DNA from 3 places in the Pseudomonas berkeleyensis genome. Region 1 is predicted to be linked to each of the others. Evidence: predicted binding sites of a transcription regulator. Region 1 holds the regulator's gene; each other region holds the start of a gene.
The links. The regulator FliA, encoded in region 1, starts transcription of late flagellar genes. The targets are predictions, from matches to a motif close to CTAAAGTTTNNNNNNNNNNNGCCGNTAA.

Region 1 (7,382 bases):
TCATATTGTGTGCTCCTTAGAACCCTAGGCTGGACAGCAGGTCGTCGACATCGTCCTGGCTGGAGGCAACGTCATCACGCTTATCGGCATGAATCTGCGGACCTTCACCCCGCGATGGCTCTTTTAATTTTTCCTGTTCGGTGCGCAGCACTTCATGGTCGTGCTGAATACCGGCAAAACGGTCGACCTGACTGGCCATCAACATCAGCTTGAGCAGGTTGCTTTCCACCTCGGTCACCAGTTGGGTGACACGCTTGATCACTTGCCCGGTCAGATCCTGATAGTCCTGTGCCAGCAAAATGTCGTTGAGGTGACTGGAAAGTTTGTTGCCATCACGCTCGCTGCGAGCGAGGAAAAGTTCGATGCGTTTGGCCAACTCACGAAAGCCATCGGCGCCCATTTCACGACGCATGAAACGGCCCCACTCGACGCTCAGACTCTGCGCCTCATCGCTCAGGTCATTGACCAGCGGCGCGCTCTGCTCCACCAGATCCATGGTGCGATTGGCAGCCTTCTCGGTCATGGTGACAACGTAATTCAGGCGTTCGGTGGCATCGGCGATCTGCGACAGCTCCTGGGCATGCGGCATACGCGGATCAAGCTGGAAATTGACAATGGCGTTGTGCAGCTCACGGGTCAGCTTGCCGACCTCGTGATACAGGCCACGATCACGAACCTTGTTGAGCTCATTAATCAGTTGTACCGCGGCGCCGAAGTTGCCTTGTTCGAGGCTATCGACCAGATCGCGGGCATTGCTTTTCAGGGTCGACTCAAGGTCACCCAGCGTGGAGTCATCGTGTTCCATAGCACCCTCGCGGCCGACATCAGCCGTTGACCCGCTCGAAGATCTTCTCGATCTTTTCCTTCAGCACCTGGGCGGTGAAGGGTTTGACCACATAGCCGTTCACACCAGCTTGGGCCGCCTCGATGATCTGATCGCGCTTGGCTTCGGCAGTCACCATCAACACCGGCAGGTGCTTCAGGCGTTCATCGGCGCGCACGGCACGCAGCAGGTCGATGCCGGTCATACCGGGCATGTTCCAGTCGGTCACCAAAAAATCGAAACTGCCGCTTTGCAACATCGGCAACGCCGAGGTGCCATCGTCGGCTTCTGCGGTGTTGGTGAAACCCAAGTCCCGCAAGAGGTTCTTGATGATCCGTCGCATCGTCGAGAAATCGTCAACGATGAGGATTTTCATGTTCTTGTCCAAGTCGACCTCCGTACAGTCCCAAACGTATTGCGCTCGCAACCACGTCCTTTAATCATGAAACCGTTAACAGGCCGTTTAAGCCTGCGAATACGCTGTTCAGCCAGCGCGCCATTCACTCAGCCGCGAACGCAGACGCGCTGCGCACTGGCTGTGCAACTGGCTGACGCGTGACTCGCTAACCCCCAGCACTTCGCCGATTTCTTTCAAGTTCAGTTCTTCGTCGTAATACAGCGCCAGCACGAGACGTTCACGCTCCGGCAAACCAGCGATGGCATCGGCCAAGGCCGCCTGGAAGCGTTCGTCTTCGAGGTCCCGCGAAGGTTCGAGGTGGGTGTGCCCGGCGTCTTCGTGCAGCCCGCCATGCTCGCCGTCCTGCAACAGGTCGTCGAAGCTGAACAGGCGGCTGCCCAAAGTGTCGCCAAGAATGCCGTAGTAATCCTCCAGACTCAATTGGAGTTCGGCCGCAACTTCGTGATCTTTAGCGTCACGCCCCGTTCTGGCCTCAACAACGCGAATCGCATCGCTGACCATACGGCTGTTGCGGTGTACCGAACGCGGTGCCCAATCGCCCTTGCGCACCTCGTCGAGCATGGCCCCACGGATACGGATACCGGCGAAAGTTTCGAAGCTGGCGCCCTTGCTGGAGTCGTATTTGCGCGAGGCTTCGAGCAGACCGATCATGCCGGCCTGGATCAGGTCATCGACCTGCACGCTGGCCGGCAGACGTGCCAGCAAGTGATAGGCAATCCGCTTGACCAGTGGCGCATAGCGCTCGATCAGCTGATGCTGGGAATCCTGCGCCTGAGCCTTGTTGTACATACGAAGTCCAGAGGCTGCTGTCATACGGCCGAGTCTGCAGTCGGTTGCTGCACCAGACGCTCGACGAAAAACTCCAGATGGCCACGGGGATTGGCCGGCAACGGCCAGGTGTCGACCTTCTGAGCTATCGCCTTGAACGCCAGAGCGCACTTGGATCGAGGGAAGGCTTCATAGACGGCGCGCTGTTTCTGCACGGCCTTGCGCACGCACTCATCGTAGGGCACGGCACCGACATACTGCAGGGCGACATCGAGGAAACGATCCGTCACCTTGGTCAGCTTAGCAAAGAGATTGCGCCCTTCCTGCGGGCTGTGGGCCATGTTGGCCAAAACGCGGAAGCGGCTGATGCCGTGGTCGCGATTGAGCAGCTTGATCAGCGCGTAGGCGTCGGTGATCGAGGTCGGCTCATCGCACACCACCACGAGAATTTCCTGCGCTGCGCGAACGAAACTGACCACCGCATCGCCAATACCGGCCGCGGTGTCGATCACCAGCACGTCGAGGTTCTCGCTGATGTCGCTAAACGCCTGGATCAGGCCAGCGTGCTGCATGGGCGTAAGGCTGACCATGCTCTGCGTACCGGACGCCGCCGGCACGATACGAACACCACCGGGCCCCTGCAGCAGCACGTCACGCAGATCGCATTCACCGGCGATCACATCGGCCAGGGTGCGTTTGGGCGTCAGTCCCAACAGAACGTCGACGTTGGCCAGGCCAAGGTCAGCGTCCATCAGCATCACCCGACGGCCGAGATCGGCCAGGGCCATGGACAGATTGACCGACACGTTGGTCTTGCCGACGCCACCTTTGCCGCCAGTCACCGCAATCACCTGTACGGGATGCATACCCATGTTATTTCTATACCTTGTCTAACTTCGACTTGACCCTGACAGGCCGTTCACTCTCGCCTACTCGGCAAAAGGATGCACGATTCTTATTGCCTCAACCGGCACGAGCCGGCTTCTGGTAGAGCCCGGCAAACATCTGCGCCATGGCATCTTCACTCGGTTCTTCGGCGGCCTGCAAACCTACTGCGCGACTGACCAGTTGATGACTGCGCGGCACCTGCAGATCGTCCGGAATACGCGGCCCGTCCGTGACATAGGCTACCGGCAGATGCTGGCCTATAGCCAGACCTAAAACCTCGCCCAGGCTCACCGCCTCGTCCAGTTTCGTCAGTATGCAGCCTGCCAGTCCACAACGCTTGTAACTATGGTAGGCCGCCTTGAGCACTTGGCTCTGACTTGTTGCCGCCAGAACCAGATAATTTTTCGCATTGATACGCGCCGACGCCAGGCTTTCCAGTTGCAGACGCAGTGCGGGATCGTTACCCGGCAGGCCTGCTGTGTCGACCAGCACCACACGTTTCTTCGCCAGCGGAGTCAGCGCCTGCAACAACGACTGACCAGGATCGACCTGAGTCACCGATACGCCCAGGATACGCCCCAGGGTCTTGAGTTGCTCCTGCGCGCCAATACGGTAACTGTCCATGCTCACCAGAGCGACCTGCTGCGCGCCGTACTTAAGCACGTAACGCGCGGCCAGCTTGGCCAGGGTGGTGGTCTTGCCCATACCGGCCGGACCGACCAGGGCAATCACCCCGCCCTCCTCCAGCGGCTCTACCTTCGGCGTTCTGATCGCGTGAGCCAGGTGCGCCAGCAGCATGCGCCAGGCCTGGCGCGGCTCAGCCACACCTGCCACCTTGCTCAGCAGCGCCTGCGACAGCTCGGCAGACAGACCCATGCGTTGCAGGCGGCGCCACAGATTAGCTTGTTGCGGACGGCGATTTTGCAGCTGGCCCCAGGCGATGGAGCCCAGTTGCACTTCGATCAGCTCACGCAGGCCGTGCAACTCGAAACGCATGGCATCCAGCGCACGGGGGTCGACGGCCGGCGTAGCAGGTACTGCGGCCTCGACCGGACGCTGCGGCTTGACCGGAGTGGCTGGCAGCTCGGGTGCCAGCAGAGATTCGTTGGCGAATAACTGGCGATCCTTGCCGGCGTCCTGCTCGGCACGGGTGGCGAGTTCGGCCTGGGCACTGGCGATGCGCGCCTGGGTCTTGCGCAGCTCGGCTTCCAGCGCCGGGTTCGGTCGCACCGGAGCCGGCGTCACCTGATAGTCCAGCGCGGCAGTCAGCTCGACACCACCGGCCACGCGGCGGTTGCCAATGATCGCAGCATCGGCACCCAGCTCGTCACGCACCAGTTTCATGGCGGTTCGCATATCGGCGGCGAAGAAGCGTTTGACCTGCATGACCCTTTACCTCAGTTCTGGCCCACAGTGGCGACTATGGTGACCTGCTTGTTGTCCGGAATTTCCTGGTAGGCCAGCACGTGCATGCTGGATACCGCCAACCGCGCGAAGCGCGACAACATCGCCCGGATCGGGCCGGCCACCAGCAGAATCACCGGCTTGCCGAGCATTTCCTGGCGCTGCGCCGCTTCCACCAGGGAACGCTGCAGCTTCTCGGCCATGCCCGGTTCCAGGAGGATGCCATCCTCACTGCCCTGACCGGCCTTCTGCAGACTATTGAGCAATATCTGTTCCAACCTCGGTTCGAGGGTGATCACAGGCAGCTCCGGCTCTAGTCCCACAATGCTTTGCACGATTGCACGGGCCAACGCCACCCGTACGGCGGCGACCATAGCGGCGGGATCTTGACTCTTCGGCGCCACGTTGGCGATGGCTTCGGCAATGGTGCGGATATCGCGCACCGGCACCTGCTCCTGCAACAGCGCTTGCAGCACCTTGAGCAGGGTCGACAGCGACACCAGGCCCGGCACCAGCTCTTCGGCCAGCTTCGGCGAGCTCTTGGCCAGCAATTGCATGAGCTGCTGCACTTCCTCATGCCCGAGCAGCTCGTGAGCGTGCTTGTGCAGGATCTGGTTGAGGTGGGTGGCAACCACGGTACTGGCGTCGACCACGGTATAGCCGAGCGACTGCGCCTGATCACGCTGAGTGGGGTCGATCCACACGGCCTCCAGACCGAACGCCGGATCCTTGGCGGCAATGCCATTGAGTGGGCCGAACACCTGACCGGGGTTGATCGCCAATTCACGATCCGGATAGACCTCGGCCTCGGCCACGCTGACGCCCATCAGCGTCAAACGGTAGGCGTTGGGCGCCAGGTCGAGGTTGTCGCGGATATGCACCGAGGGCATGAGAAAGCCCATCTCCTGCGACAACTTCTTGCGTACGCCCTTGATCCGCGCCAGCAGTTGCCCGCCCTGATTACGGTCGACCAGTGGGATAAGGCGATAGCCAACTTCCAGGCCGACCATGTCCACAGGCATGACGTCATCCCAACCCAGCTCCTTGACCTCCTGCGCCTTCTGCGCCGGAATCAGCTCCTGCTGACGCTGCACTTCCTGCTGCTCGACCTCTTGCGCCCTGCGCTTCTTGTTGGCGATCCAGTAGGCGCCACCTGCAGCGATCAGGCCCAGACCAATGAAGGAAACATGCGGCATGCCCGGCACCAGGCCCATGACGATCAGGATGATCGCCGCCACAGCCAGCGCACGCGGCGAAGCGAACATCTGCCGGTTGACCTGCTGGCCCATGTCTTCGGAGCTGGATACGCGAGTAACCATGATGGCTGCAGCGGTGGACAGCAGCAGCGAGGGAATCTGCGCGACCAGGCCGTCACCGATCACCAGCAGCGCGTAGATCTTGCTCGCGTCGGCAAAGCTAAGGCCATGCTGCAGCATGCCGATGGCCATGCCGCCGATCAGGGTAACGAACATGATCAGCAGGCCGGCGATGGCATCACCGCGAACGAATTTGCTGGCACCGTCCATGGAACCGTAGAAATCCGCTTCCTGAGCGACTTCGGAGCGACGTTTCTTGGCTTCGGCCTGGTCAATCAGACCGGCGTTCAGATCCGCGTCGATGGCCATCTGCTTGCCGGGCATGGCATCGAGGGTGAAACGCGCGCTGACTTCGGAAATCCGCCCGGCACCCTTGGTGACCACCACAAAGTTGATGATCACCAGGATGGCGAAGACCACCACACCGACCACGTAGTTACCGCCGATCACCACCTCGCCGAAGGCCTGGATTACCTTACCCGCGGCGTGCGGCCCCTCCTGACCGTGCAGCAGCACGACACGCGTGGAAGCGACGTTGAGCGCCAGGCGCAACAAGGTGGCGACCAGCAGGATGGTGGGGAATACGGCGAAGTCCAGCGGGCGCAGCGCGTAGACGGCGACCAGCAGCACGACGATGGACAAGGCGATGTTGAACGTGAACAGGGTGTCGAGCAGTAGCGGCGGCACCGGCAGCGTGACCATGCCCAGCAGCGCCAACAACAGCAGCGGGATGCCAAGGCTGCCCTGGCGCAGGCCGGCCAGGTTGCCACGAGCGTCCCCGATGATTTGCGAGCGGTTGATGTTGAATGCCACGTGACTACCCCAGCCAATTCAATCTTTTGACGCAGAGCTGCGCTTTACAGGGGTAATGGCAAGAAGCGTTCCAGAAACGCGGCGACAGGCTACAAGCCTCGATCTACAGGGTAAAAACGCCTGGTTCCGTAGGGCGCACCGGGCGGCGATCCGTTCGCGAAGCAGTACGCTGCTGGATTTGTGCCGCGCCCAGACACGGCGGACTGTTCGCTGGCGCTCCTGAGTCCGCCCTACGAGCGGTCGGCGTCCCGATCCGCCCTACGAATCGCGGCGCAGATCCGGCGGAATCGGCAGATCGGGCAACGGCCCTGGCCGCTTGCCCTTGCCGGCGCGGTACTGACGCAACTGGTAGACGTAGGCCAACACTTGCGCTACGGCGAGATACAGACCGGCCGGAATCTCCTGTTCGAGTTCCGTGGAGTAGTAAACCGCCCGGGCCAGAGCCGGCGACTCCAGCACCATGACCTGGTGCTCCTGAGCGATCTCGCGAATCTTCAGCGCCAGGAAGTCGCCACCCTTGGCCAGCAGCACCGGTGCGCCGCCATTGTCCGGATCGTACTTGAGCGCCACGGCGAAGTGGGTCGGGTTGGTGATCACCACGTCAGCCTGAGGTACGGCCTGCATCATGCGGCGCTCGGCCATCTCACGTTGCAACTGACGAATACGCCCTTTGACCTCCGGCTTACCTTCGGTGTCCTTGTACTCGTCGCGCACTTCCTGCTTGGTCATCTTCAGCTTGTTCTTGTGGCTCCACAGCTGGAACGGCACGTCCACCGCTGCGATCAGAATCAGCCCACACGACAGCCACAGCGCGCTCCAACCCACCACCTGCAAGCTATGCAGGATGGCGGGTTCCACCGGTTCATTGGCGATGGCGAGCAGATCGTCCTGATCCATCGACAGCACCAGCAAGGCCACAGCGAGGATCACCAGAAACTTGGCTAGAGCCTTG
Region 2 (7,382 bases), 1.2 Mb from region 1:
GCGCGCGGTTTCAAGCGTTACAGATTGTCTCCGTCGCGACTTTCGCGCTGCCGAGACCAGGCTTCGTTGCGCAGGAGCCAGGTTCCCGCCTGAGCGGGAACGATGACTTGCTGCTGATGGGGCCGACTATTTGCCGTCTGGCTCCGACCATACGGCAAACTCGTTGCCACCCGGCTCTACGAAGTGAAAGCGTCTGCCTCCCGGGAAGGAAAAGATCGCTTTGACGATCTCTCCGCCGGCAGCCTTGACCTTATCTAGGGTGTCTTCCAGACGGGCGCTGTAGAACACGATCAGCGCGCTGCCGTTGTCGCTGCGTGCGGACATCTCGGCGCTGAAAAATCCGCCATCCAGGCCTTCGTCAGAAAAGGCTGCGTATTCGGGGCCGTAGTCCGTGAATCGCCAGCCGAATGCGGCCTGGAAAAAGGCCTTGGTGGCTGGCAGATCGCGGGTGGGATATTCGACGTAGTTGATCTTCTCGTGGGCAGGCATGCCGGGTTCCTTGGCAGTGAAAGAGTGGGAGTTACTGACGTGATTTGGCCAGGTCGATGGCGGCCTGAATAGCCGCACGTGCTTGCGGGCTGTTTTTCCAGCAGGTCGAACCAAGCTGACCGGCTACTGCAGTGACGATATCGCCGACACTGGCTTCGGCCAGTTCCTGAAGCGAGTTGATGCCGATCTGTTCAAGGCGCTGTACGACGGTCGGGCCTACGCCTTTAACGTTCAAAAGGGCTTGGTGTTCGTCGGTTGGGAAGGGCATTGGGTTGGGAACCGAATAATGAGTCAGGGAGATAAGCGGAGAATCATGCTGTCGCCATCGACCAGACCTGAAACCCGACAGAACAGAGTAGTCCGAGCACGACCAGGGTTCTGTCCCCAAAACTCTTGGCAGAGCGTGCGGACAGTGCTGCGAGAAAGATGCCTAGCGATGCGCCGGTATTCGCGATGGCGAAGCTTCTTTCATAGTTGCTGAACCAGAATGCCGCCGCGCAGAGGATGAGCGCGGCCAGTAGCAGCACGAGTATCGAGTTGAAAAAAGCGAGCGCGTAGTTTTTGTCTTCGCTGCTATCCATGCGAGAAAAGTCCTTGTAACTGGTACATCTGGAGGAGGAGCAAGGAGGGATGAGGATTCGCTTGCCCACCTGCAATGGTCTTCGTTTGAACGAACAGAACCGTGACAGGTTATACACCAGACCGTGCTACTGCTGGCAAGTGGTAACCAGGCGAACAGCTTCGATTTAGAGGGGCTATGGCGGTATGCGCGATTGTTTGCAGAGCTGCCTGCCGTGCTGTGGAGGAGAAGGCGCAGCGGTGAGCCGCTGCGCCTTTTTTTCAGCGGTTGAAACGCTCGACCAGGGCGTATTGGCCCTGTGCGGTGTTGGTCAGAGCTTCGCTGAGTTTGGCGGTATCGTTGGCTTCGCCAGCGGTCTGGTCGGCCAGTTGAGCGATGGTGGTGATGTTGCGGTTGATCTCGTCGGCAACAGCGCTTTGCTCTTCCGCCGCCGCGGCGATCTGGTTGGCCATGTCGGCGATGTTGGCGACCGAGTCGCTGATACCGGACAGCGCCTGATCCGCCTGGAGCACGCGTTCGACGCCCTCATCGGCCTGCTTGCGGCCAATTTCCATGGTCAGCACGGCTTCTTCGGCGGTGCGTTGCAGTTTGGCGATCAGGGCGTGGATCTGTTCGGTGGATTCGGCGGTGCGTTGGGCCAGCGAGCGAACCTCGTCGGCCACCACGGCGAAGCCGCGGCCCATTTCACCGGCGCGGGCTGCTTCGATGGCGGCGTTGAGAGCGAGCAGGTTGGTTTGGTCGGCGATGCCTTTGATCACGTCGACCACGCCGCCGATTTCATTGCTGTCCTGGGCCAGGCGGGTAACGGTCTCGCCGGTGTCACCTACCGACTGCGACAGGCGCTGAATGGCTTCGCGGGTTTCCGCTGCGATGCCGCGGCCTTCGCCGGTCAGGCGGTTGGCTTCCTGAGTGGCGATGGCGGTGCGTGCGACGTTGCTGGCCACTTCCAAAGTAGTGGCGGCCATTTCGTTGACGGCGGTGGCGACCTGTTCGGTCTCGCTGCGCTGGCGCTCTAGGCCGGCGGAGCTGTTGTGCGCCAGCTTGTCGGCTTCACGCGCTTGCTGAGTCAGTTGCTCGGCGGTGTCCTGCAGGCGAGTGAGGCAGGTCTTCAGCCGTGCTTCCTGGCTGAGCATGGCCATTTCCAGGCGGGCTTCGGCGCCGCGGCTGTCGGTGTACATCTGCGCGATCAGCGGGTCGGAGGTGGTTTGCTCGGCAATGCGCAGCAGGCGTTTGACCCCGCGTGTCTGCCAAGCGATGCCGGCCAGGCCCAGCGGAACGGAGAGCATGGCGGCGAGGATGAAGCCCCAGTTGCTGCCCATCCAGTGGCCGATCAAAAAGCCGATCTGGCTGACCAGAATGAAAGGCATCCACGCCTGGACGATGGGTAGCCACTGGTTGCTGGCCGGAATGGCCGATTTGCCGGCGTTGATGCGGGCGTACAGCACTTCGGCGCGGCGCACCTGCTCGGCGGTCGGTTTGACACGGACGGATTCGTAGCCGACGACCTGATTGTTCTCGGTCACGGGCGTGACGTAGGCGTTGACCCAGTAGTGGTCGCCATTCTTGCTGCGATTCTTGACGATGCCCATCCACGGGCGGCCCTTTTTCAGGGTCGTCCACATATGCTCGAACACGGCCGACGGTACGTCCGGATGGCGCACGATGTTGTGCGGCGAACGCAGCAGTTCTTCACGGGTGAAACCGCTGATGTCGACGAAGGCGTCGTTGCAGTAGGTGATTTGCCCTTTGAGATCGGTGGTGGATATCAGACGTTGTTGCGCAGGAAAAGTGCGCTCACGCTGAGTGACCGGCTGGTTGTTACGCATGGCAAGTATCCGTCGTTGTAATGCCCTTTTCATCGGCCGACGAACGGCGAAGTTGAGGGCGAATCCGTTTTTCGCGAGTGTAAACGCTTTTTGAATGGCGTCACATTTTTGTCACGGCATTGGCCATCCCTGGCCCGACGGAGCAACCCTGCCGCCTGGTGCGGCAGGGCAGGTGCATCAGTTGGCGATCATCTGGCGCAGCACGTAGTGCAGGATGCCGCCAGCCTTGAAGTACTCGACTTCGTTGAGGGTGTCGATGCGGCACAGTACCTCGACCTCCTCGTGCTGGCCGTCTTCGCGGGTGATGATCAGCGTCAGCGGCATCTGCGGGCGTAGTTCCACGCCTTCCAGCCCCTCGATGGCCAGCACTTCCTTGCCGGTCAGTTTGAGGCTGGTGCGGTCGGTGCCGGGCTTGAACTGCAGCGGCAGTACGCCCATGCCTACCAGGTTGGAGCGGTGGATACGCTCGAAGCTTTCCGCGATCACCGCCTTGACCCCCAGCAGGTTGGTGCCCTTGGCCGCCCAGTCGCGGCTGGAGCCGGTGCCGTATTCCTTGCCGGCGATGATCACCAGCGGGGTGCCCTCGGCCTGGTAACGCATGGCCGCATCGTAAATCGCCAGCTTCTCGCCGCTTGGTACGTGCAGGGTATTACCGCCTTCCTCGCCGCCGAGCATTTCGTTGCGGATGCGGATGTTGGCGAAGGTGCCGCGCATCATCACTTCATGGTTGCCGCGGCGCGAGCCGTAGGAGTTGAAGTCGGCCTTGTCCACGCCGTGCTCGCTCAGGTAGCGCCCAGCCGGGCTGTCGGCCTTGATGTTACCGGCCGGCGAGATGTGATCGGTGGTCACCGAGTCGCCGAGCAGGGCGAGGATGCGCGCCTGGCGGATATCGGTGATGCGCGGCGGATCGCCAGCGATGTCTTCGAAGAACGGCGGATGCTGGATGTAGGTGGAATCGCCTTGCCAGGCATAGGTGTCGGCCTTGGGCACTGCGATGGCCTGCCATTTCTCGTCGCCGGCGAAGACTTCGGCGTACTCCTTGCGGAACATGGCGGTGTCGACCTGGGCGATGGCCTGGGCGATCTCGTTCTGGGTCGGCCAGATGTCCCTGAGATACACCGGCTGGCCATCCTTGCCGGTGCCGAGGGCGTCGCGGATCAGGTCAATGCGCACGCTGCCGGCCAGGGCGTAGGCCACCACCAGGGGCGGCGAGGCCAGCCAGTTGGTTTTCACCAGTGGGTGCACGCGGCCCTCGAAGTTGCGGTTGCCGGAGAGTACCGAGGCGACGGTCAGGTCGGCCTGGGTGATGGCTTTCTCGATGGGCTCGCGCAACGGGCCGGAGTTACCGATGCAGGTGGTGCAGCCGTAGCCCACCAGATCGAAGCCGAGCTTCTCCAGATAAGGCGTCAGGCCGGCGGCATTGAAGTATTCGGTGACCACCTTGGAGCCGGGGGCCAGCGAGCTCTTCACCCAGGGCTGGCGTTGCAGGCCTTTCTCCACGGCCTTCTTGGCCAGCAGCCCGGCCGCCATCATCACGCTAGGGTTGGAGGTGTTGGTGCAGGAGGTGATGGCGGCGATCACCACGGCGCCGTCTTTCAGGCGATGGGTATGACCCTCATCTTCGTAGTCTACTTCGCCGCTTTGCTTGGAACCGCCAACGGCGGTACCGCCGCCGCCTTCACTGAGCAGGCGGCCTTCTTCCTTGGCTGCAGGCTTGAGCTGCAGGCCGACGAAGTCGTCGAAGGCCTGGTTGACCTGGCCCAGCGAGACGCGATCCTGTGGGCGCTTCGGTCCGGCCAGGCTGGCTTCGACGCTGCCCATGTCCAGGCTCAGGCTGTCGGTGAATACGGGCTCGGCGCCAGGCTCGCGCCACAGGCCCTGGGCTTTGCTGTAGGCCTCGACCAGTTGCACGGTGGCATCCGGACGGCCGGACAGGCGTAGGTAGCCGAGGGTGATGTCGTCCACCGGGAAGAAACCGCAGGTGGCGCCGTACTCAGGCGCCATGTTGGCGATGGTGGCGCGGTCGGCCAGCGGCAGGTCGGCCAGGCCGTCGCCATAGAACTCGACGAATTTGCCCACCACACCTTTCTTGCGCAGCATCTGGGTGACGGTGAGTACCAGGTCAGTGGCGGTGATGCCTTCCTTGAGCTTGCCGCTGAGCTTGAAGCCGATCACTTCGGGAATCAGCATCGATACCGGCTGGCCGAGCATGGCCGCTTCCGCCTCGATGCCGCCTACGCCCCAGCCGAGTACGCCGAGGCCGTTGATCATGGTGGTGTGTGAGTCGGTGCCGACCAGGGTGTCAGGGAAGGCGAGGGTGATGCCGTCTTCCTCCTTCGTCCATACGGTGCGCGCTAGGTATTCGAGGTTGACCTGGTGGCAGATGCCGGTGCCAGGCGGCACCACGCTGAAGTTGTCGAAGGCGTGCTGGCCCCAACGGAGGAAGGCGTAGCGCTCGCCGTTGCGCTGCATTTCCAGTTCGACGTTGTCGTGGAAGGCGCTGGAGGACGCGTAGCGGTCGACCATCACCGAGTGGTCGATGACCAGATCGACCGGCGACAAGGGGTTGATCCGCTGCGGGTCGCCACCGGCCTTGGCCATGGCATCACGCATCGCGGCCAGGTCGACCACCGCCGGCACGCCGGTGAAGTCCTGCATCAATACGCGCGCCGGGCGGTATTGGATCTCGCGGTCGGAGGCGCGCCGGTCGAGCCAGTCGACCATGGCTTGCAGATCCTGCGGTTGCACGGTCTGGCCGTCTTCGTTGCGCAGCAGGTTTTCCAGCAGCACCTTGAGCGACTTGGGCAGGCGGTCGATATTGCCGAGCCGCTGGGCGGCCTCGGGCAGGCTGAAATAGTGGTAGGTGGCGTCGCCGATCTTCAGTTCGCGGCGGCAGTTCAGGCTATCGAGGGAGGGCATTGCACATCTCCTTGGGCCCGCACGGTTCGGGCTGTGTCTGATGGCGGCAGACCTTCAAGCTAGTTCGGCTTGGGCGGTCTGGCTAGCGCATATCCTTTATCGGTTGTTACGCGCTGCCTGTTTCGGGAGGGCCGGTTTTCACCGAACCGCATTCGCTGGCGGTCAGTTTGCCGATCCGTACCTGTGGGCATCGCATATGTAGCTGGACAGGTTTCGCGGCTCGGGGTTCCGGTCTCGGGTATCATGCGCCGCTTGAGGAGAGCCTTTGATGAATACCCTGTTTCTGCATTGCCGCCCTGGTTTCGAGGGCGAGGTTTGCGCCGAGATCGCTGACCTTGCCGCACGTCTGGACGTGCCGGGCTACTCCAAGGCCAAGCCCGGCAGCGCGTGCGCCGAGTTCGTCTGCAGCGAGGCGGCGGACTGCGAGCGGCTGATGCGTAGCGTGCGTTTCAACCAGTTGATCTTCCCGCGGCAGTGGGCGCGTGGTGCTTTCGTCAGCCTGCCGGAAAGCGACCGTATCAGCGTGTTGCTGGAGGCGCTGGCCGATTACCCGGTATGCGGCAGCCTCTGGTTGGAAGTGGTGGATACCAACGACGGCAAGGAACTCTCGACCTTCTGCAAGAAGTTCGAGGCGCCGCTGTGCAAGGCGCTGCTCAAAGCCGGCAAGCTGGTGGACGACGCGAAGAAGCCGCGTTTGCTGCTGACGTTCAAGAGCGGCCGCGAGGTATTTGCTGGCATCGCCGAGGCGGACAACCAGGCAATGTGGCCGATGGGTATTCCGCGCCTGAAGTTTCCGCGTGAGGCGCCGAGCCGTTCCACGCTGAAGCTGGAAGAGGCCTGGCACCACTTCATCCCGCGCGAGCAGTGGGATCAGCGCCTGGCGCCGGGCATGACCGCCGTGGATCTGGGCGCCGCACCGGGCGGTTGGACCTGGCAACTGGTCAATCGGGAGATTCGCGTCACTGCCGTGGACAACGGGCCGATGGCCGAAAGCCTGATGTACTCCGGTTTCGTCGTGCACCAGCGCGCCGATGGTTTCTTGTTTCGCCCGCGGCATCCGGTGCACTGGATGGTCTGCGATATCGTCGAGAAACCGGCACGCACGGCGGCGATGATCGAAACCTGGCTGGGTGAGGGGCTGTGCCGCGAAGCGGTGGTCAACCTCAAACTGCCGATGAAGCAGCGCTACGCCGAGGTGCGGCGACTGCTCGATCGTATCGAGTCTGGGCTGGCGGAGCGCGGCCTGAAGGTCAGCATTGGCTGCAAGCAGCTGTATCACGACCGTGAAGAAGTGACCTGCCACCTGCGTCGGCACGGTAAGTGACAACGTGAACCGGGCGCGGACATTCGTCCGGCCCGGACTCCCGCGTCGCTCCAGGCTCCGCCCGAAGCTGGCGTGCGCGCCATCCATGACTCGCCAGAGCGCAAGCACTGTGCCGCAGTTGGCCGGTGCGTGCTGCCCATCCAAGGTTGTGCGCGCAGGGTGACCTGGAGGTCAGCTTTGCGCGACAATGCGCGCCTGCCTGTGGAGCCCCTTATGTCCGAAGCCCTGACCCTCAACCACGATG
Region 3 (7,382 bases), 310 kb from region 1:
ATGTACCAGCCCAGGAGCTGACAGCCAGCGAAGTCGAGCGCTTCATGGCGCGCCTGAGCTACCTGCGCATGGACTTTCTCGAGGCCGAGACCTACCCGGCGCTGGCCGAGCAGGTCGGTGCACAGGATCAACTGATCGCCTATTTCGCCACGCCCGCTTCGGTGTATGGCGGCATCTGCGCCAACCTCGCAGCGGCTGGACTGGCCGAGCGCACGCGGGTGGTGCTGGAGAAGCCCATCGGCCATGACCTGGCCTCCTCACGCGCGGTCAACGATGCGGTGGCCAGGGTGTTCGCGGAGAACCGCGTCTATCGCATCGACCACTACCTGGGCAAGGAGACGGTGCAGAACCTGATTGCCCTGCGCTTCGCCAACAGCCTGTTCGAAACCCAGTGGAACCAGAATCACATCTCCCACGTGGAGATCACCGTGGCCGAGCAGGTCGGCATCGAAGGCCGCTGGGGTTACTTCGATCAGGCCGGCCAGTTGCGCGACATGATCCAGAACCACCTGCTGCAGTTGCTCTGCCTGATCGCCATGGATCCGCCCAGCGACCTGTCCGCCGACAGCATCCGTGACGAGAAGGTGAAGGTGCTCAAGGCACTGGAGCCGATTGCCGCTGAGCAACTTGGCCAGCGCGTGGTGCGCGGTCAGTACGTGGCTGGTAGCAGCGGCGGCAAGCCGGTACCAGGTTATCTGGAGGAAGAGAACGCCAACGCCCGCAGCGACACCGAAACCTTCGTCGCGCTGCGGGCCGATATCCGCAACTGGCGCTGGGCGGGCGTGCCGTTCTACCTGCGCACCGGCAAGCGCATGCCGCAAAAACTGTCGCAGATCGTCATCCATTTCAAGGCGCCGCCGCACTACATCTTCGCTCCGGAGCAGCGCCAGTTGATCGGCAACAAGCTGGTCATCCGTCTGCAGCCTGACGAGGGCATCACCTTGCAGGTGCTGACCAAGGATCAGGGCCTGGACAAGGGCATGCAGCTGCGTAACGGTCCGCTGCAACTGAGCTTTTCCGACACCTACCGCAGTGCACGCATTCCCGATGCTTACGAGCGTCTGCTGCTGGAGGTGATGCGCGGCAATCAGAACCTGTTCGTGCGCAAGGATGAAATCGAGTACGCCTGGCAGTGGTGCGACCAGTTGATCGCCGGCTGGAAGCGCCTCGGCGAAGCGCCAAAACCCTATACGGCCGGCAGTTGGGGCCCCATGGCCTCGGTGGCCTTGATCACTCGCGACGGGAGGAGCTGGTATGGCGATCTCTGAACTGAAGCTGCCCGAAGGCGTGCTTGCCCATGATCACGCCAGTGCGCAGGCGCTGGCGGATGCGCTGGCCCAGCAGGTGGCTGAGGCCTTGCGCCAGGCCATCGCCACGCGTGGTCGGGCGACCCTGGTGGTCTCTGGCGGGCGCAGCCCAATCGCCTTTTTCGAAGCCCTGGCCCAGCAGGAGCTGCCCTGGGCACAGGTCGTGGTGAGCCTGGCCGACGAACGCTGGGTACCGGTCAATCATGCCAGCAGCAACGAGGCGCTGGTGCGCCGCTATCTGCTCTGCGGGCCGGCTGCCGAGGCGCGTTTTCTCAGCCTCTATCAGGTCGCCGGTAATCTGCAGCAGGCCGCCGAACTGGCCGATGCGGCCTGCGCCGAGCTGGCGCCCATCGACGTGTTGGTGCTGGGCATGGGCGACGATGGCCACACGGCTTCACTGTTTCCCGCCAGCCCCAACCTGGCCGAGGCGCTGCAGCCAGGCTGCGAGCGACGTGTCTTGCCGATGCAGGCGCCGAGCGAGCCGAGCCAGCGTCTGACCCTGACCCTGCCGGTGCTGGCCAGTGCCCGTTTGCCGCTGCTGGCGATACAGGGCCAGGCCAAGCTGGCGACATTGGCCGAGGCGCTGGCGCCCGGCGAAATCGCCCGTCTGCCGATTCGGGCCTTCCTGAATTCCCCTCTCGAAATCCATTGGTGCCCCTGATGACCAGCCTCGATCAGAGCCTGCGTGCGCGCATGGCCGAAAAAACCGCCGAGATCGACCGCATCTGCGCTCAGGCGCGGATCATGCCGGTGATCACCATTGCCCGTGAGGCGGATGTCCTGCCGCTGGCCGATGCGCTGGCTGCTGGCGGCCTGCGCGTGCTGGAGATAACGCTGCGCTCCGAGCATGGCCTGGAGGCGATCCGCCGCCTGCGCCGTGAACGCCCCGAGCTCTGCGTCGGTGCGGGCACCGTGCTCGATGAGCAGATGCTGGCCGCTGCGACCGATGCCGGTGCGCAGTTCATCGTCACGCCGGGCAGCACCCGTGAGCTGCTGTTGGCCGCGCTGGACAATCCGTTGCCGCTGCTGCCCGGCGTCAGCAGCGCGTCGGAGCTGATGATCGGTTATGCCCTGGGCTATCGCCGCTTCAAGCTGTTTCCGGCGGAAATATGCGGCGGCGTGGCAGCGCTCAAGGCGCTGGCCGGTCCTTTCGGTGGCGTACGTTTCTGCCCCACTGGCGGCATCACCGTGGACAACCTGCAGCGTTACATGGAGCAGCCCAACGTCATGTGCGTCGGCGGCACCTGGATGTTCCAGCGTGACTGGGTCGAGCGCGGTGATTGGTCGCGTATCCGGCAGTGCAGCAGCGAGGCGTTGCAGCTACTGGCCTGAATAGCACTGCGTGGTGGCCGCTGGCCACTGGCGCGACAAAAGGATTTAACCACTGTGCCGTGTTGGTCGCCTTGGGCGTCTGCTGACCCCGTGCTGGCTTCAACAAAAACAATTCTCCAGCGAAACCTGAAATATCCGCAGTTGGAGAATGTTTATGAACACCTGGTTCGCCAATCTTGGCGTCACCCGCAAGCTGGCGCTTGGCTTCGGCCTGGTGCTGGCACTGACCCTGGTCCTCGCCAGCGTTTCCTGGAACAGCATGGGCAGTCTGATCCAGCGCAGCGACTGGACGGCGGACATCAGCCACCTCAACAACCTGCTCAGTGAGCTGCGGGTCAATCGCCTGCGTTACATGCTGGACGATGGCGACGAGAAAATTGCCGAGCAGGTGCAGAAGTCGCTGTCCGACTACAGCACCGCCCATGCCGATGTGCGCAGCCGTTTCCGCAGTGAGGAAAACGTGCGTCTGCTGGCGCAGCAGGCCGAGCAGATCGAGCTTTATCAGCAGTCCTTCAGTCGTATGGTCGAGGCTTATCGCCAGGCGCGCGCCGCCCGTGAAGCAATGGGCGTGCAGGCACGCAAGGCGTTCGCCGACCTGGAGAGCCTCTACAGCGTCGTGCAGCAGATGAGCGAGTACGACGAGCGCCGTCCTGGCCGTTATCAGGCCGTGCGTGACGTGCGTGAAAACCTGCAACTGACGCGTTACGAAGTGCGCGGCTACACGGCCAATCCCAATGCGCAGACCGAGCAGTTGGTGACCGCCCAGGTCGAGCGCGCGGTGAAGAGCATCGATGAACTGGCCGCGGCTTTCGCCGGCGAGCAGAGCGCGGCCATCGATACCGTGCGCGGTGGTTTGGATGATTATCGGCTGGCGGTGCAGCGTTTTCGTCAGGCCAACGACACCATCGTTGCCGCGCGCGTCGAGCTGACCCAGCAGGGTTACGAGATCGTCAGGTTGAGCGAGGCGCTGGCACAGGTTCAGATCGACCGTCGCGACAGCGAAACCGCGGCCGCGCGTAGCCTGCAGATCATCACCACGCTGCTGGCCCTGGCACTGGGCGTGTTCTCGGCCTGGGTCATCACCCGTCAGATCACCCGCCCGCTGAGCGACACCCTGGCGGTGGTCGAACGCATCGCTTCGGGCGATCTCACGGCACTGCCACCGACCACACGGCGCGACGAGCTGGGCATGTTGCAACAGGGCGTGCAGCGCATGGGCGATACCCTGCGTCAGTTGATCAGTGGCATCCGCGACAGCGTCGGCCAGATTGCCAGCGCCGCTGAGGAGCTTTCGGCCGTGACCGAGCAGACCAGTGCCGGGGTCAACAGTCAGAAGCTGGAGACCGATCAGGTGGCGACCGCCATGCAGGAAATGTCCGCGACTGTGCAGGAAGTGGCGCGCAATGCCGAGCAGGCCTCGCTGGCCGCTTCGGATGCGGATCGGGAAGCGCATCAGGGCGATCAGGTGGTGGCCGAGGCCATCGAGCAGATCGAGGAGCTGGCGCAGGAAATGGCGCGCTCCACCGACGCCATGAACCTGCTGCAGCAGGAGAGCGACAAGATCGGCAGCGTCATGGACGTGATCAAGTCCGTCGCCGATCAGACCAACCTGCTGGCGCTCAATGCCGCCATCGAGGCGGCGCGTGCCGGTGATGCGGGGCGTGGTTTCGCCGTGGTCGCGGACGAGGTGCGCGGGCTGGCGCGGCGCACTCAGCAGTCCACCGAAGAAATCGAAACCCTGATCGCCGCCCTGCAGCGCGGCACCCAGCAGGTGGCCAGCGTCATGCAGGAAAGCCGCAGCCTCACCGAGGGCAGCGTGGCTCTGGCGCGCAAGGCCGGTGATGCGCTGGGTGTGATCAACCACAAGGTGTCCAACATCCAGTCGATGAACCAGCAAATCGCCGCCGCCGCCGAGCAGCAGGGCGCGGTGGCCGAGGAAATCGGCCGCAGTGTGCTGAACGTGCGCGACGTTGCCGAACAGACCGCTACCGCCAGTGACGAGACGGCCAAGTCCTCGGCCGAATTGGCGCGTCTGGGCAACCAGCTGCAATCGATGGTCAGCCGCTTCCGCGTCTGATCCGAGTTGGATTCGGTGCGCACGGCGCACCCTACGAGGATTACGGTTGCGTAGGGTGCGCCGTGCGCACCGCCGACTATCCTGAATCTGCCGGCAAGGATTCAGGAGACAAGGAATGTCCAATTACCGCCGCGCCCGTGATGCTGGCGCCTGCTATTTCTTCACGCTGGTCAGCCACCAGCGTCACACCCTGCTGACCGATGCGCCGTTGCGCGTTGCTTTACGTAAGTCCATCGAACAGGTTCGTATTCGCTATCCCTTCGCCATCGAAGGATGGGTGCTGCTGCCTGATCACCTGCATTGCCTCTGGCGCCTGCCGCAAGGCGATGCCGACTTCGGCTTGCGTTGGTCGATGATCAAGCGTCTGACCTCTCAGGCGGTCGTGATGCCTGGGGCGGTCAGCCTCAGCCGTAGCCTGCGCCGCGAGTCGGGCCTGTGGCAGCGGCGTTTCTGGGAGCACCGCATCTGCGGCGAAGAGGACTACCGCCAGCACATGGATTACCTGCATTTCAATCCGGTGAAGCATGGTTTGGTCGGTCGGGTGGCGGATTGGCCGTGGTCGAGCTTTCATCGGTTGGTGAAGGAAGGCGTGTATCCCGCGGATTGGGGCAGTGATGCCCGGGTGGATGAGGGTGCATATGGCGAATGACGCGGTGCGCACGGCGCACCCTACGAACCGCACGATCCCGTAGGGTGCGCCGTGCGCACCAAGAATATTTCAGCATGCCTGTCGATTCGTCCGTCGCCTGTTCGACTACTGCATAGAACCCCGACCTGGGTTCATTGTCAGCCGTAGGGAGCCATCCTGCGTGCGACCTCGACTCGAACAAGGAGAAAGGCGATGCGTTTTATGGTGATTGTCAAAGCGACTGCGGATTCCGAGGCTGGCCTGATGCCCTCCGAGGAGCTGCTCACGGCCATGGGCCGTTATAACGAGGAGCTGGCGGCCGCTGGCGTGATGTTGGCCGGCGAAGGCCTGCACCCGAGCGCGAAGGGTGCGCGGGTGCGTTTCTCCGGGGCGCAGCGCACGGTGATCGATGGCCCGTTCATGGAAACCAAGGAGCTGGTGGCCGGTTTCTGGATCTTTCAGGTCGAGTCGTTGCAGGCCTGCATCGACTGGGTCAAGCGTTGCCCCAACCCGATGCCTGGCGAGTCCGATATCGAGATTCGGCAGATTTTCGAAGCCGAGGATTTCGGCGCCGAGTTCACCCCCGAGTTGCGTGAGCAGGAAGAACGTATCCGCGCGCGCATCAGCAGTGACAGTCAAGGAGAGTAGCGATGAAGATACATGCCTATCTGATGTTCGACGGCCAGTGCGAGGATGCCTTCAACTTCTACGCCGAGCTGCTGGGCGGCAAGCTGGAGCTGATGCGCTTCGGCGAAAGCCCGGATGCCAGTGAGGTGCCGCCGGAATTTCATGACCGGGTGATGCATGTCTGCCTGACCACCGGCGACCAGATTCTGATGGCTTCCGACACCATTCCGCAGTATCCGCACCAAGGCATCAAGGGCTGCTCCATTTCTCTGCAGGTGGACAATGTGCCCGAGGCCGAGCGCCTGTACGAGGCGTTGTCGGCCGGTGGCGAGGTGCAGATGGAATTGCAGTCCACCTTCTGGGCGACCCGTTTTGCCATGCTCACCGATCGCTTCGGTGTGCCGTGGATGATCAATTGCGTGATCGATAGCCAGGAGGGGTAAGCCCTTTCTATCCCTCGTCATCATCCCTTCGCCCGCTTTGGTGCGCGCGGCGCACCCTGCAAGTGGTTTGGATGTGTCGCGGCTGAAGCCGCTCCTACCGAGCAGGTGAGCACCGTAGGAGCGGCTGGGCGGCATGCGTTTCAGCTTGCCAGCGTCAGTGGCTCGGGCACTTCCTGTATTTGCACGCCGGCGAGGAAATCCTCGCCCCAGCGGCGGATGTCGTTGTAGCAGACGATATCGAACAGCTCGCGCAGGCGCGCTTGGGCTTCGCTCTTGGGCAGGTTCAGCGCCAGGTAGCAGGTCTGCGCCAGGTCGGCGGGGTCGTGCGGGTTGGTCAGCAGGGCGCCCTTGAGTTCGGCCGCCGCGCCGGCGAATTCCGACAGCACCAGCACGCCGCGTCCGCCGAGCAGGCCCTGGGCGGCGACGAATTCCTTGGCCACCAGGTTGAGGCCGTCGCGCAGCGGGGTGATCCACATGACATCGGCCATGGCGTACCAGGCGCTGACTTCCTCGAACGGCAGGCTGCGGAAGAAGAACTGCAGTGGTGTCCAGCCGATGCGGGCGAAGCGGCCGTTGATGCGGCCGACCGCCTGTTCGATCTGGCTTTGCAGTTCGTTGTAGACGGTCATCTCCTTGGCCGCGGGGACACATACGGTGACCAGGGTGACCTTGCCCAGCAGTTCCGGGTTGTCGGCCAGCAGGCGCTCGTAGGCGTTGAGTTTTTCCAGGATGCCCTTGGTGTAGTCGAGGCGCTCCACCGAGAGGATCAGCTTCACGCCTTTCATTTCCTCGCGCAGTTGGCCCATCAGTTCCTTGATCTTCGGTGCTTCCAGCGCGTTACGTACCCGGTCGATATCCAGCCCGACCGGGTGCGCGCCGAGTTTGACCTGGCGGGTGCCGGTGTCCAGCGCAGTGGTCATGCGTTCCAGGCCCACGGCGCAGCCGTAGGTGATGAAGCGCGGCGCGCA

Region 2: the regulator FliA is predicted to act here: its motif matches at 2,925-2,952, upstream of HS968_RS15555 (methyl-accepting chemotaxis protein).
Region 3: the regulator FliA is predicted to act here: its motif matches at 2,676-2,703, upstream of HS968_RS08580 (methyl-accepting chemotaxis protein).

What each region holds. Positions count from the first base shown of each region.
Region 1 covers NZ_CP059139.1:2,146,967-2,154,348, reverse strand. The annotation lists gene HS968_RS10070 (chemotaxis protein CheA) at 1-4, opposite strand, end outside; gene HS968_RS10065 (protein phosphatase CheZ) at 17-805, opposite strand; gene HS968_RS10060 (chemotaxis response regulator CheY) at 825-1,199, opposite strand; gene fliA (RNA polymerase sigma factor FliA) at 1,308-2,054, opposite strand; gene fleN (flagellar synthesis regulator FleN) at 2,051-2,881, opposite strand; gene flhF (flagellar biosynthesis protein FlhF) at 2,973-4,283, opposite strand; gene flhA (flagellar biosynthesis protein FlhA) at 4,295-6,418, opposite strand; gene flhB (flagellar biosynthesis protein FlhB) at 6,689-7,382, opposite strand, start outside.
Region 2 covers NZ_CP059139.1:3,353,230-3,360,611, reverse strand. The annotation lists gene HS968_RS15570 (VOC family protein) at 127-489, opposite strand; gene HS968_RS15565 (helix-hairpin-helix domain-containing protein) at 521-757, opposite strand; gene HS968_RS15560 (hypothetical protein) at 801-1,070, opposite strand; gene HS968_RS15555 (methyl-accepting chemotaxis protein) at 1,330-2,895, opposite strand; gene acnA (aconitate hydratase AcnA) at 3,073-5,814, opposite strand; gene rlmM (23S rRNA (cytidine(2498)-2'-O)-methyltransferase RlmM) at 6,083-7,138, shown strand; gene tusA (sulfurtransferase TusA) at 7,352-7,382, shown strand, end outside.
Region 3 covers NZ_CP059139.1:1,838,679-1,846,060, forward strand. The annotation lists gene zwf (glucose-6-phosphate dehydrogenase) at 1-1,268, shown strand, start outside; gene pgl (6-phosphogluconolactonase) at 1,255-1,968, shown strand; gene HS968_RS08575 (bifunctional 4-hydroxy-2-oxoglutarate aldolase/2-dehydro-3-deoxy-phosphogluconate aldolase) at 1,968-2,639, shown strand; gene HS968_RS08580 (methyl-accepting chemotaxis protein) at 2,794-4,716, shown strand; gene HS968_RS08585 (REP-associated tyrosine transposase) at 4,832-5,365, shown strand; gene HS968_RS08590 (YciI family protein) at 5,558-5,992, shown strand; gene HS968_RS08595 (VOC family protein) at 5,995-6,414, shown strand; gene ggpS (glucosylglycerol-phosphate synthase) at 6,555-7,382, opposite strand, start outside.